One region of the Shewanella sp. 10N.286.45.A1 genome, then DNA from elsewhere that is predicted to be linked to it. Evidence: predicted binding sites of a transcription regulator. Region 1 holds the regulator's gene; each other region holds the start of a gene.

Region 1 (10,198 bases):
TCTAATGCTGCTAGGTAAATTTAATCGTCTAGTAACCAACGATTACCTCATATTGATTGCCGCCTTGGGTAGTGGCCAATACGGAGATAACATAGACTTATTAACCACAATCAGCTACAAATATTGTTATCGACTTCATTTGATATTCTCAGTGTCGATCTACTAATAAAAACCTACAGCAGAAATACGCAACAGCGGTTGATATGTTGAAGTAGGAAACGGTATTTACGCAAAATAGTTGTTTAGTTGGGAGTAATCTTGGTCTCATTTTTTCATGGATGTCGCTACGCAGGTGTGCCAGTGCTTGTCACCTTGTCTGCCATTGTCGCGCTGCACTTTTCCCAGCAAAATTGGCAGTCTTGGCAATCGAGTATCGATTATGCCCCCTATTGGTTACTGACCATTACCAGCCTATTAGCCATTCAGTTTAACCGTAGCCGCTTGGCTTATATCGCCAGTTTATTATTGCTGTACTACAGTGTGGTCAATCAACAGTGATTAACCGATAACACCTTAGCCTTGTACCAAGATGTGTGGGCCGTCGCCATTGGATTGGTGATTGGGGTACTATTTCTTACCAAAGATAGAGGGCTGTTATCCCCCCCACAGTCTATTAAGAGGCGCCGCAATTATTGTGTGCTTTGGGTTAGCCTATCTTTTGCTGCGTGGACTGGATGACGTTAATCTGTTTGTGCAGCAAAACTGGGGATTACACTGGATCCTATGGTGCAGATATACGCCCCCATCGGGCTCGTTGCACTCATCGTCATCGCCCGTACACTTTGGCAGGCTAATCTAGTCAACAGCGCCATCAGTATCACCTTTGGGTTGTGGCTGATGCATACACTGCAGCCACAACTATTGCCGCTCAGTGTGCTGCTGTGCGTTGTCGCCGTGGCCTATTTGTTAGCTATTTTGATTGATTCCTACTTTCTTGCCTACCGAGATGAGCTGACAGGATTACCATCACGACGCGCACTGTACAACTTGGTCCTGTCGTTGGGTAGAACCTACAGTGTTGCCATGGTTGATATTGACCATTTCAAGAAATTCAACGATACCTACGGCCACGATGTCGGCGACCAAGTACTAAAACTCGTCGCCGCTAAACTGGCCAAAGTCACCGGTAACGGCAAGGTTTTCCGATATGGTGGTGAAGAATTTACCATTGTTTTCCCCAGAAAAAATACCGGTGAAACCCTAGATCACCTACAAGCGGTTCGCGAGTCAATCGAACAATACCAAATAGTGCTCCGCGACGAAAAACGTAAACAACAAAGCAAACAAACTCGCGGACAAGCCAACAATAAGAGCCAGAAAACAGTCAGCGTGACAGTTTCGATTGGTGTTGCAGAGCACCTAAAAGGACAAACTTTTGATCAATGTATGAAAGTGGCTGATGAAGCCTTGTACCGTGCTAAGAAAAAAGGCCGAAATCAGGTTTGCCAATAACATGCATCAGGCCAAGCACTTAGCTTGGCCTGATAGTGCGGCTAAATCGAATAGAAATAGTAAATTTGCGACTTCATTCTAATCACTAAGCCCCGTATCACATCAAGAAATGCTAAGAACTCGATGGGTTTTTCGCCTGATATCCATGCAAGACCGACAGAGCCAACCGGAATATCATGCTCAGGAGTATCATGTAACTTCAAACGCACAAAGTGATGCTTATTATTAACGTTGCGTACCGTGGTTTGGCGAACATTATCATCCAACGCTAACAGTCGCCCCTGAGCTTCACCAGTAGCTTCAACAATGCCTTCAACTTCGGCACTAAACACCTTACCGGGGAACACCGCAGAGGTATATTCAGCCAGTTGGCCGACTTTTATATTGCGAATAGCCTGATGGTTCACCCGCATCAACACATACTTTTCATTGGTGTACATCTGCAGTCTGGGCACTAAGCCTATCAGTTGACCTTCGCGCATTATAAAGTTAGTCACAAAGCCATCGGTTGGCGCATAGATCTTAGTATGGTCTAAGTTCCACTGTGCTTGAGCAACGTTTTCTTGTTCACCACGTAGCTCTGCTTCTCGGGTCTTAACCGTTAGTTGTGATTTTTCAATCTCCAGCTGGCTTTTATGTAAAGCCAGCGTCGCTTGCTCAATCTGCGATTGATAGGTATCGACTTGTGCTTTGGCTATGTCTATCGCGTTTATTTGCTCGTCAAACTGGCTTTGAGAGACGGTATCTTCAACAATACGGTTTTGCTCAATAAAACGGGTTAAGGTTTTCTGCTTCCATAGCATATCTTTTTCGGACGCCGCCAATTGGTTCTGTTTCATGCTGATATCTGAACGCACAGTCTGCTGACTTTTCTGCGCTAGTTTGACATCTTCGCGGGCAACAAATAACGCGACTTGAGCAGACTCTTGCCCTATCAGGGCTTTATTCAACGCTATCTGATACGGTTCATCATCAAGTTCATAGATAAGCTGACCTGCACTAATTTGCTGGTTAGGCATGATATGAATTTTTTCGACCTGACCTTTAATTTGAGTGGAAGCCGGGCGCAATTGAATATGCGGCGATTGCACCACAGAGCCACCCGATACATCCATTGGACTGTAGTTAAGCAAACCGACCCATACAAACAACAACCAACTCCCCCCGCCTACATAAGCAAAACACTTGCTATAGACGTTCCAAGGCATGCCAACCAAACGCAAGATGTAGATAAACAATGCCCATACCGCTAACCCTTCGAGCATGACTTACCCCTCACCTTGAGTACTAGTTTCTGTGTCTTTATCGCACCAGATATCACGCACTTTAATCAGTGCCTTTTCTGCATCAAGAAAAGCCACGATAACAGCGAGTACCCAGACCCAATGCCACACAAATCCTATCCAGGTCAGTGCTGTAATTAGGCCTATCTGTTGATGCTTTTTCTTGTGTGCTTGATTAATAGGTAGTTCGTGAATTTTCCAAAATCCGAAAGCAACAGCAGCAACGGTAGCGACCATAAAAACGGCGCCGACGACATGCAAAGTCGTATCCACGCCACTATCCACAAATGGCATTGCCATCAAACTCATATTTGCTAACCTCAGTACATTATCATTACCCATTATTCTGACTGCCCTTAGAATAGCCACAACAGTCATGAACCATATATATCAAAATCAGGTTATAATTGATTCATTCTGACCACAAGATAACGAAACCCCATGAGCGCTAACATCGCATTTATAAGAATGAGCTATGCCAATATCGTGCTTGCTGCAGTATTTAAGCGCTTTGGGATTAACGAAGTCAGCTTAGGAATTCCACCAACTTTGTATCAAGATCCGATGGCGTTAGTGCCAATGGAGGAGTTTCTCAGTTGGTTAGCCGGTATTAATCGACTGTGCGGCGAGAACTATATTTGTAAAATCGCAGATCTTTTGAGTTTAGAGCACATCAATGTACCGGGGAATTGGTTTTTATCAGCCCCTGACTTTGCCGTGAGCCTCAGGCGCACCAATTATGGCCTGTCATCGTTTCAATCCGGTGCCAGCTATTATGTAATCCAATCAGGACGCATTATCAAATGGTGCTATAGCAATCGCTATGCGGAAGGACAACAACGAAGCTATGACTCTTTTAGAGTCGCGATGATCTTACTTAACACGATGCGTCACCATCTAGGTCAGTCATTTACCCCGCATAAGATCCATTTAAGTGGGTTAGACATGAGTCATTTGCGGCTTGATCAAGTGTTTGGTTGTCCGGTGGTATACAATACCGCTCAAACCGAGATATGGGCTAACAACACGGTACTGCTACAAACCAAGCAGTTACAAAGCGCGCAAGACCCCATCTTACAAATGCCGCTGTCACTTTTCGAAAAATATCTCGATATGCCACAGCCAGACGACACCCCAAAAGTCATGTACGAGATAGTCAACTATTGCCGATTTTATGGCTTGCCCAGTATTAGCGATGTAGCCGAAAAAGTGGGTTTATCAAAGCAGCAATTACAACGAAGACTGCAAGATAAAGGTTTTAGTTTCATACACTTGCGGGGATACGTACTCAGTAATCAAGCAGTGAAGTACATGCTAGAAGGCAAACAAATAGAAGAGATCTGTCAGTTACTTGGTTATGGCAACAAACAGAGCTTTAGCAAGGCCTTCAAAACCTTCCGTTTGTGCACACCCCAGCAATACTTACTGCGACTAAACAGCCAACAAACCCCGCAGATTAACCTGCGGGGCTAGCACTTAGCAGTTAACCATAAACCGATAACAGTTCGGCCATAGCGAGCAGATGACAAGCACCGGTAACAATACCAAATACAATCACCACTGCGATCAATGGCGTGCCACCAGGGACTCTAAAACCTTCACTGTCAGCAAAGATTTTACGCGACTTATAAGCCATCATTGCTGGGACGATAGCTGCCCAAATGGTGGCTGCTAATGCAGCAAAACCAATCGCAATAAGGAAACCATTCGGGAATAAAATACCTAAAATAGTTGGTGGAATAAATGTCACTGCTGCCGTTTTTAAACGCCCTTGGCGAGACTCATCAAACCCAAATAGATCGGCAAGGTAATCAAACAAACCTAAGGTCACGCCTAAGAAAGATGAAGCCACGGCCAAGTTAGCAAACAGGGTTAACATGGTGTTTAACCAACTACTCGCGATAACTTCCGATAACGCACCCACCAATACGCCCATATTACCGCCTTGAGCAATAATATCGACAAACTGACTACGAGGAATGTTACCCATAGTCGCAACTAACCAGCAGCTATAAATGACTAAGGCAATAAAGGTACCAATGAACAGCGCCTTAATAATAGTCTTTGGTTGATTGCCGTAGTACTTAACTAAGCTAGGAACGTTACCATGGTAACCAAAGCTCGCTAAACCAAAAGGCAGTGCCGCCAATAGGTATGGTGCATAACTTGTTTCGCCATCGGGCACGAACAATTTACTGGTATCGACATCTATCAATAGATTACCAACAGCCAAGAAGAAGGTAATGATCATACCGCCAAGCATAATGGTGGTGATCCTATCTACGGCTTTGGTGCTGATGATAACGATGGTAGCCAATACCGCAGCAAACACTAGCCCAGCAAGACTTTGCGGTAAGCTTATCCCCAGCCCTTCAAGACTATGGTTAACGATTGAACTGCCACCACTTATGTAGGCGTAAGTCAGAATATATAAAACAAAAGCAATGGAAAGCCCATTGACGATGCGCCAAAATTGGCCAAGCGTGGTTTTAGTGAGTGTGTCGAAACTGGAGCCTGGTTCAAAATGAAGGTTAGTCTCTAGCAACATCAAACCAGACACCAACATACAAAACCATATGCCTACCAACATTAACATTGAGTAGCCAAACCACATGCCTGCGCCCACTACAGGTAAGGAGAACATGCCCGCACCAACGGTCGTGCCCGCAATGATCATTGCGCCGCCTAATAGTGATTTTCCTTCGGCCTTGTTTTTGGCCGCATTCATATGATTTGCCATTTAATCTTTTTGCTCCGCATTAACGCTATCAACAATCGTCTGTCTAACGGATGAACGCAGTAGCAAATTAGCTCTATCTTTTATACGTTTGATATCACTACAGCCTTCGCTATCGGTTAGATGACCTAACTCTTTTAATTTAACGCTTAGCGTAGCGTATAGCTTCTTGTCGTAGAACTCTGGCGCAGTAATACCGTGAAGTGCTCCCAGCCTTTGTGCAAGGCGATGGCTATCGCGCTCTAACTCTGAGCGCTCCATGTTAGGTTTCACTGCTAACAAGTTAAATAAGATAGCGTAACGTTGCATCGTTTCGTCGATGGTGCCAGACAGCAATAGCAACTGATTAACTTTGTCATCGGCAACTTCAAAGTGACCATTTTCAACCACTAATCCCTGCGCAACAAAGATATCTAAGATGCTATTCGCGTAGACCTTAGGATCTTCAATGCCCATAAATAATTCGGCTTGAAGCAGTGGATAAAAGTCATTAATTACACACACAACATCATCACGAGTGCAACGCTCTTTACGCAATAAACAGGCTGCGATCAGTGAAGGAACCACCAACAGATGAATGATGTTATTACGATAATAAGTCATCGTTATCGCAATACTGTCATCAATAGAGATAATGTCGCCAAGCGCATCACTTTCAATCTGAATCTTCTTCAGCTCAAGACCTTGCGAAACTAAATCTTTACCACTCCCCTCGGGGACGGAAGTGTACTCGGTATAAGGCAGTTCTTTTAACAATGTAAGATAAAGATCTAACTGCTTTTCAAGCTGACTACGTTCTAGTGCATTTTGCTCTGATGCCAGTAATACCAAGCTCGTTAACGTCACTGAACTGACTGCTGCAGCATCGTTAATATTAGTCATTACTTGGCTGGCTAACGTATTCACCGCTGGCGTTAACCAAGTTGGCTTTTGCTCAGGATCTTGGGCGATATCTTCGCGCCAATTAGGCACTTCGTCATTTAAGAAGTTATGCAGTGTTATAGGCTTACCAAAGTTGACATAGCCTTGGCCAAAGTTACCTAACTTACGGATGGCGCCAAATACCTGCCAGACAGATTCTTTCTTTTTCTTTTTACCGCTTAGCTCTTTATGGTAAGTCGCTACTTCCATCACATGATCGTAACCCAAGTAAACAGGAACCAAGGTTACAGGTCGTTCGACACCGCGGAGAACACTATTAAGCGTCATCGCAATCATGCCTGTTTTAGGCGCCAATAAGCGACCAGTACGCGAACGTCCGCCTTCAGTGAAATACTCCACCGAGTAACCTTTAGTGAATAACTGATCTAAATATTCACGGAATACTGCGGTGTAAAGCTTATTACCACGGAAACTACGACGAATAAAGAATGCACCGCCACGACGGAACATCGGCCCTGCCGGCCAGAAGTTAAGGTTAATACCGGCAGCAATATGCGGCGGCACCATACCTTGGTAATAAAGAATGTAAGACAGCAACAAGTAGTCCATATGGCTACGGTGGCACGGTACATAAACTATTTCGTGACCATCATGGTGTAACTGGCGGATCTGCTCCGCACCTTTGATGTTTATGCCTTTATAAAGCTTATTCCACAGCCAAGTGAGAAAACGCTCGGCTATACGTACCAAACTGTCTGAGTAATCAGCTGCAACTTCATCAAGATATTCCATTGCTTTGGCGCGAGCCTCAGCTTCTGAGATTTTTTTGCTCGCCGCTTCCTCTTTTATCGCCTTGGTAATCGAATCTGATTTAAGCAAAGAATGGAAAAGCGCTTGGCGTTTAGGCAGTTGAGGCCCTGTCATCACTTTTCGCTGACGCTGGAAATGCACTCGGGCAACGCGCGCGAGCTTTTGAGCTATACGCTTATCGGTGCCATGTTCATCTGCCATGTAGCGCAGCGACACAGCATTAGAAAACTGGACAAAGTTATGACGACCTAAGAATAAGATCATCAAACACTTACGTAGCCAAGTTGGATTCTGACGTTCCAAAACAGCCGCGCGCATCGTGTCATCTTCTTTACCTGGAGTGCGCCCCCAGTAGAGGCTAACAGGCACTAGTTGAATATCGAGCTCAGCATTCTGCTTATGTACACTTAGCAAACGCTTGAAACAATGTAGGTACTGTTCAGCACTTTCTCGTTCACCAAATAACGGTTTGCTGCCTTCAAGACAAACAACCCGTGGCGCACTGACGCCATTGACCTCTAAGTCATCATAAGGGCTAGGCAGGCCTAGCGTGCCGGTCATTTCACTTAAAGCAGCAATATCACTCACTGATTCTGTTTTCATGACATAAACGAGCGGTTTGCTTGGATCGAGATTGAGATCATCAAAAGGATCGTGAGGTACCACAATAGTGTGTACCAACTTTTTCTGGATCCAGCGTAAAGATTTAAACCAAAGAGAGTCTTTTTTCGACATGATTCGCTTGCAGTGTTAGTCGCTTCTAATAACCCCGTAGAATACCAGAATTCCTAACGCTTTGCGCAATTGCTTTACAATCGGCACTGGAAGCTACTGTGCATTTATAGAACAATGACTTAGCTACAACTTAGTGCATACACTCTAGATTAATATTGATTAACGCCCCCTCCAGCAGGCATTAGCCACCACATTAAAGGCGACACGAGATAAATGTAAATTTAACTTATGCTTACATTAATATGGTTAATACTTGCACTGATTAAATTACTGTATATACTGACAGGTACTGTATAGAAAAACAGGTTCAGCCATGAGACCACTTACACCGCGCCAAGCAGAAATTTTAGAACTGATTAAACGAAACATTTCTGATACAGGCATGCCACCTACCCGTGCAGAGATTGCGAGACGTTTAGGCTTTAAGTCTGCTAATGCCGCTGAAGAGCATTTAAAAGCACTGGCCAAAAAAGGGTGTATTGAGATCATTCCTGGCACTTCTAGAGGAATTAGACTTACACAGGAAGATGCAGAGGAAACAGAGTCTGGTTTACCTCTGATTGGCCAGGTCGCCGCTGGTGAGCCAATACTTGCCCAAGAACATGTCGAGCAACACTATAAAGTTGACCCAGCCATGTTCCGTCCTTCAGCTGATTTTCTTCTGCGTGTTCGCGGTGACAGTATGAAAGATATCGGCATACTTGAAGGGGATCTATTAGCTGTACATAAAAGTCAGCAAGCACGTAACGGCCAGGTAGTGGTGGCTCGTGTTGAAGATGATGTAACCGTTAAGCGCTTTGAAAAGAAAGGTAATAAAGTCTTTTTACACGCAGAAAATGAAGATTACTCACCAATAGAAGTGGATCTAGCAAACCAAAGCCTTAGCATTGAAGGTTTAGCCGTTGGCGTGATCCGTAATGGAGATTGGCAATGAATAAATTATTAGGTGTAAGCCCTCGTCATCCAGGTCTGTGGCAAGATCTGCCAACCTCCTCTATGACTAAAAAGAGCACTGATATTGAAACTATGGTATCGGCAACTCAAGGGCGTAATGAGCTAAAAAAGATAAGTGGTCAATTGGCTCAACTGAGCCAACAAGGTCGCTGGATTGTCTTAATTAGCCCACCTAATATTGGTTACAAACAGATGCTTGCAACTGCAGGTGTGCGCATGGACAGAATTTTACTGGTGCATGCTAAAGATGAAGTCGAAACCTTATGGGCGATGGAAAAAGCACTCACAAGTGGTACATCAAGTGCCGTCATTACTTGGGCAAATAGCCTAGATGCACGTGATAATAGACGCCTACAATTAGTCGCTAAGAGTGCCCAAGCACTAGGTATAGTGATTGAAAATGCGAATGCTCACTTACCTGACAGCGCAATAAACACACAGGATAAGGTACTTAATAAAGGTTCATTATTCACCTCTATTCATTAAGCCGTTATTTCTATTACCCTTCTAAGCTTCCTCTCAGGAAGCTTTTTTATTTCCCTAACACGTGAAATTAGTCAAAAAGTGATCTTGATCAATATTTAAACACCAAGTAGGGTAGGAACTGATAACAACGATATTTTTGTTATATCCGAGCGATTTAGTCGTCGGTCTTTATGTACGGACTGTAGATCCTTTTAAAGTATGTGAAGACTGAGATCGGCCTGATATATTTCAGCCGTAGGTGCCAAAGTGGTTACACTAACCAGTAGATAGATACTGGAAATTACAAAAGTCGTATCGATAGTCGACACGTTATATAACGACACGATAGACACGCCACTCGTGCACTTTGAAGTCATCGTTGCTTTTTTGGGAACTGAAGAGTTTACATAGAGCAGAGACTTACTGTGTGACTCTTCTTTGTCTTGTTGACAGAGGAGAAGTCTAGTGAAGCAATTGTTGTATTGTGTGTTGGCGCTAATATTTACGCCTGCACTTTTTGCATCAGAAATGCCACTTAATATGACAGAGGGCGTGACGGCGATCAGTGAACAGGTTTATAGCCTGCACATGATCATCCTTTACATCTGTTGTGCTATTGGCTTAGTTGTTTTTGGCGTGATGATTTATGCCATGATCAACCACCGCAAATCAAAAGGCGCTGTAGCCGCCAATTTTCATGAAAGTACTAAAGTCGAAATATTATGGACTGTAGTGCCTTTTATCATTCTTATCATCATGGCTATTCCTGCAACTAAAACACTAATTGCCATGGAAGATCCAAGTAATGCTGATTTAACCATTAAGATCACTGGTTCGCAGTGGAAGTGGCACTATAGCTACTTTAATCAAGATGTTGAAT
Region 2 (4,911 bases), on a different contig from region 1:
CTGCTTCATCAATATTTAGTCCATTCCGTTGTTTTCTTTCTATCCTAATTGCAAACGAGGTTAGCAAAAGATTAGCAATCACTCAAAGACGAACATCACATAAACAGCCATGTTTTGCACTAAATTAACTAGCGAAACCACAACCAACAAAGGATTAAACCATCTGTTAACACTTAATCAGCAGACCATTAATAGCTATCAATCTAAATTAACGTCATCTGATTTGAAGTCACCTGACTGAAACTTTTATTCATTATTGAAAGTATTGGCTCGGCAATAGGTCCTAACTGGCGATTGATATAGTAATCGAAATCAATCGGTGATGTCTGATGTGAGACAGGTTCAGCACCGGAAACTGTCATTACATATTCGATCCGAGCGCCTCTTTTAGTCACGCTCTCATCGTTAGTTGCGTCATACAATAATCTAGCCGCTTTAAGGTGTGGTGAAGATTTTGCGGTATAGTCTTCAAGATTACGTCTTAGGTTTTTTACGAAAATAAGCTGCTCGCGATAGGCGCCACGATTTAGATCCGCAATGGTAGATTTAATGTAACCCTCCACATCTTGGTGATTGAACAATCGCTCATACAGCTCATACTGCACGCGTCGAGCTAAGGGCGACCAGTCACTCCTTACCTGCTCCATCCCTTTAAAAATCAGTTCCTTCTCACCCTCTTTCGTTAGTTTAGTGCCAACGTAACGCTTTTTAGAGCCTTCAGCAGAACCTCGGAGCGTTGGCATAAAAAACTGTTCAAAATGAGTTTCGAACTCCAATTCGAGAAAACTCTCTAGCTTAAAGTCTTCAATTAATTTTTGCCGCCACAGCTGATTAACTTGTGCCGCCAAATGCTTACCCGTCGCCTGCACATTGTTGTCGTCAAAGTCATTTCCCAACCATACAAATGTTGAATCGGTATCGCCATAAATCACCTCAAAGCCCGCTTCTTCTATCCAACTTCGCGTTTGCTTCATTATTTCATGACCACGCATCGTAATGGAGCTGGCAAGCTTAGCATCATGAAATACACAGCCACGGGAGCCAAGTACCCCATATAACGAATTCATTATGATTTTAATCGCTTGTGATAATGGGGCGTTGTGGTTGGTTTTGGCCTGCTCTCTTTGTTCCGAAAGGTGCTTAATCAACTGCGGTAATATGGGGGTTTCACGACTAAAACTCGCACCTAAATAGCCTGGAATGGTTTCAGTTTCAGCTTGCTCTGCAGATTCAACGAGTCCTTTAGGGTCGATAAGAAATGTTCGTATTATCGACGGATAAAGGCTCTTAAAGTCCAACACTAAGATATGCTTATATAGCCCTGGTACCGAGTCCATCACATAACCGCCAGGACTTTCAATGCCGTCACTTGCAGGCGAGCTAGGCGCAACATAGCCGCTTCTATGCAGGTGCGGTAGATACAGATTCATGAATGCAGCAACGGAAGCTCCAACTCGTCCAAGCTCTAAGCCGGTCAGCTTAGCTCTCTCTATAGCAAAATCAAACAACTGCGTTTTTTCAAATATGTCCCATACCAATCGGCTGTCAGTTAGATTGTAATGAGCTAAAGCAGGCTTATCATTTGCAAAGAGTTCATTAATCTCCTCCATTCTATTGCCAACATTGTCGATAGCCTTCCCTTCATCCAGCAAGGCTCGAGATACAAATTCCAGCGAATAGCGATCAAACTGGTAAAACGCAGCTTTTAACCAATCAATACCATCTAGCACAACTCGACCATACAGTGAGAGCGTCTCTGGTCGAAATTTATCTTCAACTTTCCACGATAGGCTTTGCTTATTGCGCCCAATTGTCAGTGCAATGCCATGATGTTTAGCTCGCCGATATAACAGAGCTAAATCAAATGTCACAACTGACCAACCGATTATGATGTCTGGATCGTATTCGTTAAACCACGCTATCAATTCATGGATCAATGCCACTTCATTGTTAACCCATTGAATGTAGTTAACCTCTACCTCTTGAGGCTCACCCACCATGATCACTTTTTCAAAAACCACACCACTTTCCGTCTGGCCATATAAACCAACGGAATAGAGTTCACCAGAAAAACTACATTCAAAATCAAGCGAGATGGCTTTAAGCGGCTGTACTAGCTCTGTTGGTCTCGCTTTTTTAGCGATAAAGCGCGGTTCAACACCTTGAGCAGCTTGTAAATAATAGCCACTAAATTCAACATCTAAGGCAATAAATCGCTCGATGAGAAATCGATGTTCAGCCTTGATATCACTTTCAAACAACTCAATAGCTTGGTCTTTAGCAACTCGAATTAAGTGACGCAGTTGCCTTATATCATTGCAATAAATCGCACTGACTTGTTCCAGTTGAAAGTTTTTTAACGGCAGGCGTTTACTGCGGATATTAGTCAGCTCTCTATGCTGGAAAATTAGCCCTTCATCTGTGGTGCGAATAAAGCAAACATGCGCTTGTTCTGGAATTTCAACGATGACCGGACCCGATGCAGTTGCAATTACATATTCTAAACTTAACCCTGTTTTATGCTGAGTAACATGACGAGTTAGCACACGACCTTTTATTATCTGTAACGCATTGGGACTAGGATTCATGGCTATATACTCAATTAAATTCACGAATAATCACATAACTCTTCTTAGGCTATGTAATCACTGTTATTATGTACAGCATTATTTACTGGACCAGTGCATTCATGTTATCGGCAGACGTTAAAACCCAGATCCGTACTATATATAAAGGCATCGCTTCCTCTTTGCCCAACTTTCGTTCTCGGCGAGAACAGAACTATATCGTCGCGGAGATCTCGAAAACACTTGCAGGTGAATACGATAAACAACGCCGAATAATCGTAGTAGAAGCAGGTACTGGTATTGGTAAGTCATTGGCATATATTCTAGGGACCATTCCTCTAGCATTAGCCAGTAAGAAGAAGGTCTGTATCGCAACAGCGACTGTGGCACTGCAAGAGCAGTTGCTTCACAAAGACTTGCCCTTTTTTCTGCAGCACTCAGGTTTAGACTTTACCTTTGGCTTAGTTAAAGGGCGTCAGCGCTATGTGTGTTTATCAAAACTTGAGATGCTGGTCGGCTCAGATAACAGTAACCAAATGGCAATGTGGCAATCTAAGCCCGATCAAAGCCAAGTTGATATGCTCGAAGGCCTACTTAAAGATTATAAAGAGTCGCGCTGGAATGGTGAGCGCGACACACTGACTAAGCCACTACCCGATCATCTATGGCAACAAATAGCCTGTGATAAACACAGTTGTCATAAACAGCTTGCCAGCCATAGAAACTGTCCATTCCATAAAGCCCGTGAAGATATCGACACTTGGGATGTGCTTATTGCTAACCACAGTTTATTGTTTGCAGATTTAGAACTTGGCGGCGGCGTGATTTTACCCGATCCAGAAGATCTCTATTATGTTATTGATGAAGCACATCACCTACCCATCGTTGCCCGTGACTTTAGTAGTGCTCAAGCCACTATTCGAGGCGCCACAGATTGGTTGGAAAAACTAACCAAAACGACGTCAAAGCTGCAAAACCAGATTAAAAGTAATTATATTATTGCCCCTGCGCAAGCAATGCTTGACCACATTGGTGATATCAGCGGCTTACTTAACCAGGTCGCTCATTTTTGTGACGCTCAAGCTAAACAGTTTGATAACCCTGAAAGTCGCTTTCGTTTCGAACACGGCAAACTGCCACCAGCTCTACTTATTCTCGCAGAAAACTTAGCCACGGCCTCTAATGTTGCGCTTAAACAGTTTAACAAAATGCTCGCCCTGCTAAATGAAGCGATAAAAGATGGCGATATCCCTAAACATCAATCAGAAGCATTACTGTCAGAAACCGGCTTTATGCTGCAGCGTATCGAGAACTTACAAAAGCTGTGGAAGATGATGGCCAAACAAGATAATCCAAAAGGCGCACCTATGGCTCGCTGGATAGAACAGCTGACAGGCAAACAATCAGATTATTTATTCAGTGCTTCACCGATTGAAGTCGGCTTTATGCTTGAAAACTTACTGTGGGATAAAGCAGCAGGGGTTGTGCTGTGTAGCGCGACACTGAGAGCACTAAATAATTTTAACCATTTTACTCATCAAGTTGGTCTATCCATTAATGATGGTAGTCGATACCTCGCTCTCGACTCACCATTTGATTTTGAACAGAATGCCACGCTATTCTTGCCGCAAATGGATACCGAGCCGACCCATGATAACTATACCGATGAACTGGCAAAACAGATTATCGCGCTTGTTGAAGATGAGATGGCAAGTCTAGTGCTGTTTGCATCATACTGGCAGATGGAAAAAGTTGCTGATCTGGTCGAAAATAAAATTAAGACAAGCCTACTCATTCAAGGTACCTTACCACGACAAGAGATCTTAAAGCAGCACAAAGCCCTTTGTGACGACGCGAAACCAAGTATCATCTTTGGTACTGGCAGTTTTTCAGAGGGACTCGATCTACCCGGAGATTACTTAACAAACCTCATAATAACAAAGCTACCTTTTGCCGTGCCGACCTCTCCAGTAGAGCAAGCTCACTCAGAATATATTAAAATAAAAGGTGGAAACCCCTTTTTGCAACTCACAATCCCAGATGCTTCGCGCAAACTGGTACAGAGTTGTGGTAGATTACTCCGAAAAGAACAGGATTACGGTCGAATTTCTATTTTGGATAGACGCTTAGTGACCAAGCGCTATGGAAAATCCCTATTAGATGCCCTACCACCTTTTCGACGTGTTATTGAATAGGACAACGATTGGACTTAATACTAGACCCGAGTAGCTGGGCTTTACTGGCATTGATAGGGTTAATAGCAGGATTTATCGACGCGGTAGCTGGCGGTGGAGGGCTGTTATCAATACCGGCTTTGCTTACCATGGGGGTACCTCCTCACATG
Region 3 (4,911 bases), on a different contig from region 1:
CTCGCCACTTTATGCTGGGGTTCCTGCTTTAAAGCAGGTAACTCGCTGAATTGAATAGTAGGGCTAACAGCCCACGCCGAGAATCCTACAAAAATACTGGCGATAGATACAGCCAGAGACATTTTCCGCATCAACAAGTTACTCCTTTACATGCTTTTAAACCATTACAGCATTATGTATTCAGCTTTAACTTTAATTGTTAAGCCAGAATCTAGTTGAACTTGAACATCTTCTTTTTTGATATCCAAAATTACACCAGCAACTGGTGCCTTACCAAGTTTGACATTTACACGTTGATTTTTCTTCAACTCAGTCAATACCGCAGGCGTTAAAGCAACTTCTGCTACTTTTTCTTTGACAGGTTTTGCGCTTGGTGCCGCTTTCGGTCTTCTTGCAACCGGGTTTTTAACGGCTTTCTTAGCTTTAGCTGAAGGTGCTGACGTTTTACCCGCCTTAGCTATTCTTTTGGCTTTCGCTTTTTCCTGACTTTCTTTAAGTGTAGCTTGAGCATGATCAACGTGCTCTTGTTCTAGCTCACCACAAGAATTACCATCTAAATCGATACGGTGCGCACCAGCTTTAACGCACTTAAGGTAACGCCAGCTGCTTGTGTATCTTCTTAAAGCGATTCTTAGTTGAGTCTTACTGACTTTAGAATCATCAGCTAACCTTTCCGCTAAATCTTGAAACAATCCGATTTTTAATGGCTTCGTTTCACCTTCAGCAATAAAGCATAAAGGAAATGTTTCATATAAGTACGCAAGAATAGCGTTGGTATCGGTCAACTTTTCTGTTGATTCCATCTTTACTTCCACAGTTTAAAAAAGGGACACCACCAAAAGAGTTTCTATCTCTCATCGATTTAAGTGTCGTTTATATTTGTCTGATTATGACCTAAAGAACAAATTAATAATGATTAACCTATGTTTTTTAGCGGCAAAATCAAACCTACCTTAGCAACAACCTATCATAAACGCTATTGATTCGCTTTACCGAATAATCACGATTTGAGATTTCATTGCTCAAACCGCTTATTATAGGGATGCATGAGATGATTGCGACCATCAATTAGCAAAAATTGGTCGTAGATTAACCAAATAGGCAATTTTCGAGACTTTTAACCAAAGTTTCTACGCCTTGTTGATCGATTTCATCAAATCTTGATAACGATGGGCTATCAATATCCAGAACTCCGATAACATCACCATTGTGTCTTAGAGGAACCACAAGTTCAGAAACACTGGCTGAATCACATGCTATATGACCCACAAATTGATGAACATCCGCTATACGTTGTGTTTGGTTTTTTTCAACAGCTGTACCGCAAACACCTTTTCCAATCGGTATCCGAGTACAAGCAACTTTTCCTTGAAAAGGACCGAGTACAAGTTGTTCGTTCTTTAGTAGGTAAAAGCCAACCCAATTAAGATCAGGTAAATTATCATTCAATAGTGCTGAAAAATTGGCTAAGGCGGCGATTTGATCATCTTCACCGCTAAATAAAGCAATAACTTGACGGTTCAACGTGTCATAAAATGACGCGGTCATATACATCCCCTAACGAAATCATCGATAAATCTAAATAAATTTGCAGCATCTTATCAAGATGGAGCAAATTTAGAAGACTGATGTTCTGTTTTTTTTAGTCTAAATTAGTCTTTTTCGATACTTTCTTTGTTGGAGCTTTACTCGCAGTACTACCACCTTTTAGCAAGGATTGTAGTTCATCTTTATTCTGCGCTAAGAAAAAACCAATCTTTTCAATGTCATTATCTTCTAGCCCTAATTCAGGATTCGTCAAAAAAGGAATCAAGTTGTCAGCGATATCAAGCATCTTATCGTAGGCATCAGCCTCCTTTTTCGATGTGAAAGTCATCTTTTCAACCCCTTCTCTAACTACGACAAATTTGGTTACAACGGCCATAATCAATCTCGCACTGTTTTTATATACAGTAAAGAGTCTCACATATTGAAGTTCTTATGCAAGTTTTCTTCAAAGTCTGATACGCTTATAGCGATAAGGACTCTGTAATAATCAAATGCATACGATTAATAGAGTTCACGTTCAAGGCAGTTTCTTTGTTTTATTCCATTAAGATTTTTTTGAGGCTTTATTTCCTATGCCACCGGATACGCTAGACAATAGTGTTACTTTATGTCCGTCATGTGATTTGGTCATAAGAAAGCGCGCCCTACCAACAGGCGTAAGGGCTATATGTCCGCGGTGCCATACTCAGTTATACGACACACCTTATTGCTCAGTAAATGGCATGTTGGCGTTATGCATCACTGCAATTATCTTTTTTTTCCCCGCTAACCTTTTTCCGGTGCTTGAACTTGAGTTTTTGGGCAGCATGCGCACAACAACTGTGTTTGAAGGCGCTGCTGCTGTCTATCAACAGGGATATTGGGTTGTCGCTATAGCGGTTATGACTGCAGCGGTTATCGCACCTGGAATCTTATTAACTTCTATATTGGTACAGATCCTAATCATTAAATACGGATTACAATCGCCTTTATTAAGGTCAGTCTTAAAACAGGCATTAAAGTTACAAGGCTTACTGACGCAGTTAACGATGCTCGAAATCTATGTCATCAGCTTTTTAGTTGCTGCGTTTAACCTTGCTGATTTTGCTACCGTTTCTTTCGGTTTTGGTACTTTCTGTTTTACAATGCTGTTTGTAATGCATTTATTCCTTTTAAGAGAGTACGATTTAGAGCATATGTGGAGTTTCCTTGAACGATAATAAAGCCGCTTCCACATTAGGAAAGGAGGTAGGCCTAACTTGCTGCCCAACTTGCAACAAAGTCACTTGTGCCAATTCCGCTTGTTGCAGCCGCTGCGATGCTAAATTAAAAGTAAGGGATTATGATAGCCTGCAAAAGAGTTGGGCTTTACTGATAACAGCTGCAATTTTGCTTATCCCGGCTAATCTTTACCCGATTACCACATTGACAAATCAAGGCCAAGTGACTCAAGACACTATTTTTTCTGGGATTGCACATCTGGTAAAAACAGACATGATCCCTATTGCCATTATCCTATTTACCGCGAGCATCTTGGTGCCGGTGCTTAAAATTGTAGGACTCACCATATATTTGACTGCAATTAGCTTTAAGTTACCCATATCTAAGAAAAAACTAATGATGGGCTTTCATATTATCGAGTGGATTGGTAGATGGTCGATGTTAGATCTATTTGTCATTTCACTCACCGTTGCTGTAGTCAATATGGGACAACTTTTAGATGCAAAACCAGCACCTGCAGCCACTGCATTCGCCTTAGTTATCTTGCTAACACAACTGGCAGCAAAAGTGATTGATACACGCTTACTCTGGGACAGATTGGAAACTAAAAATGACTCAAGTACAAACACCTAAAGTAGTAAAGAAAAAACTCTTCTCTCCTATTTGGTTACTACCGATTATTGCATTGGCGCTAGGAGCTTGGTTAGGAGTTAAGAGCATCCGCGAGTCTGGCGTAGAGGTCAGAATACATTTTCCAAATGCCACGGGTATGGATATAGGTAAGACCTTAGTAAAATATCAAGGTCTTACCGTAGGTAAAGTCGTTGATATCAGTATCGATGACGATCTTCAGGGCGTTAATGTTGATGTTTTAATGGATTATCGCTCCTCACCATTTCTAAACAAAGCCACCAAGTTTTGGCTTGTTAAACCTAAGGCTTCGATTACTGGCGTTGAAGGTTTAGACACATTATTTTCAGGTAATTACATCGGGATTTTACCCGGTGAGGGAGAGTCAGCCTCTTTTTTTGAAGCGGAGATCAGCGCACCGGTTATAACGCCGGGTAACGAAGGACTCATTGTTAACATTACTTCCGAGAAATTGGGCTCGTTGGATGTAGGTTCACCTATTTTCTATCGGCAGATCCCAGTTGGACAAGTTGTTGGTTACCGTTTAGATAGTAGCAACAAGATTATAGTGACCGCGTTTATTCAGCAGCAATATGCGAACTTAGTCAAAGTCGACTCGCAGTTTTGGAATGTGTCAGGCATTAGTATCGACGCTTCCCTTGCCGGTATAGAAGTTCGTAGTGAAAGTCTTGCAGCTATTCTCGCTGGAGGTATTAGCTTTAGTTCAAATGATGGCTCTATTGCAGCTGAAAACCGACATGAATTTGCTTTGTATGATAGCGAGAAACAAGCCTTCGGTGGTATCGAGTTTAACCTAATAGCTAACGGCACAGAATCAGTTGCAAACAATACAGCCATTGTATTTCGAGGGATTAATATAGGTCGGGTTACCAATAAAAACTTAACTAATAACGGTATATCTTTAGCAGCCAAAATTGACAGTAAATATGCCGAGTTATTAGCAGGTAGTTCATCATTTTGGTTAGAGGGTGCTGATATCTCTTTAAGCGGTATCAATCATCCAGAGCGGTTACTCACAGGTAGTGTTATTAACTTTATGCCAGGCTCAGGCGCCCCACTACAGCAATACCCTTTATTAGCAACTAAACCAGAGCCACTTAATAGTAACAAGCTTACATTAACTTTAAACTCAGATACCAATCCAGGCGTTTCTGCCGGCGCGGATTTACGTTTCAAGCAAATAAAAATAGGCACTGTTCAGTCTAGCGAGTTAAATAAAGCACTGACTGGAGTTGAGTATAGTATCGAAGTTGATTCAGATTTTAGCTCTTTACTCACCAAGGGTAGTTATTTTATCGCCGAGTCCGTGCTTTCAGTAGAAGCCAACTTAGACGGTGTTGCGGTTAAGGCTCGCGATCTTAGTACTTTTACCAATGGTGCGTTAAGTTTGGTTAAAGGATCTAGCAACCAGCAGTTAGCTAACGGTGCGGTACTAAAAGTATTTGCCAGCAGTAACGAAGCAGATAACTACTTTAAGAACTCGCAACTAATAACTCGACAACTTTTCAGTAA

What was found. The regulator LexA, encoded in region 1, represses DNA repair genes until DNA is damaged. The targets are predictions, from matches to a motif close to TACTGTATNNNNATACAGTA.
Region 2: dinG (ATP-dependent DNA helicase DinG) is a predicted target of LexA. The motif match lies at 2,647-2,666, and genes of this name have one in related genera.
Region 3: AB4238_RS11905 (YebG family protein) is a predicted target of LexA. The motif match lies at 1,936-1,955, and genes of this name have one in related genera.

The regions. Positions count from the first base shown of each region.
Region 1 covers NZ_JBFRMK010000042.1:9,876-20,073, forward strand. The annotation lists gene AB4238_RS03670 (hypothetical protein) at 259-498, shown strand; gene AB4238_RS03675 (GGDEF domain-containing protein) at 724-1,452, shown strand; gene AB4238_RS03680 (HlyD family secretion protein) at 1,494-2,717, opposite strand; gene AB4238_RS03685 (MFS transporter) at 2,721-3,044, opposite strand; gene AB4238_RS03690 (helix-turn-helix domain-containing protein) at 3,177-4,208, shown strand; gene mtr (tryptophan permease) at 4,219-5,475, opposite strand; gene plsB (glycerol-3-phosphate 1-O-acyltransferase PlsB) at 5,476-7,899, opposite strand; gene lexA (transcriptional repressor LexA) at 8,213-8,833, shown strand; gene AB4238_RS03710 (cell division inhibitor SulA) at 8,830-9,339, shown strand; gene coxB (cytochrome c oxidase subunit II) at 9,784-10,198, shown strand, end outside.
Region 2 covers NZ_JBFRMK010000015.1:60,486-65,396, reverse strand. The annotation lists gene AB4238_RS01460 (DNA polymerase II) at 204-2,588, opposite strand; gene dinG (ATP-dependent DNA helicase DinG) at 2,690-4,762, shown strand; gene AB4238_RS01450 (sulfite exporter TauE/SafE family protein) at 4,771-4,911, shown strand, end outside.
Region 3 covers NZ_JBFRMK010000144.1:18,236-23,146, forward strand. The annotation lists gene prc (carboxy terminal-processing peptidase) at 1-131, opposite strand, end outside; gene proQ (RNA chaperone ProQ) at 165-803, opposite strand; gene AB4238_RS11900 (GAF domain-containing protein) at 1,090-1,548, opposite strand; gene AB4238_RS11905 (YebG family protein) at 1,643-1,924, opposite strand; gene AB4238_RS11910 (paraquat-inducible protein A) at 2,121-2,747, shown strand; gene AB4238_RS11915 (paraquat-inducible protein A) at 2,737-3,381, shown strand; gene AB4238_RS11920 (MlaD family protein) at 3,359-4,911, shown strand, end outside.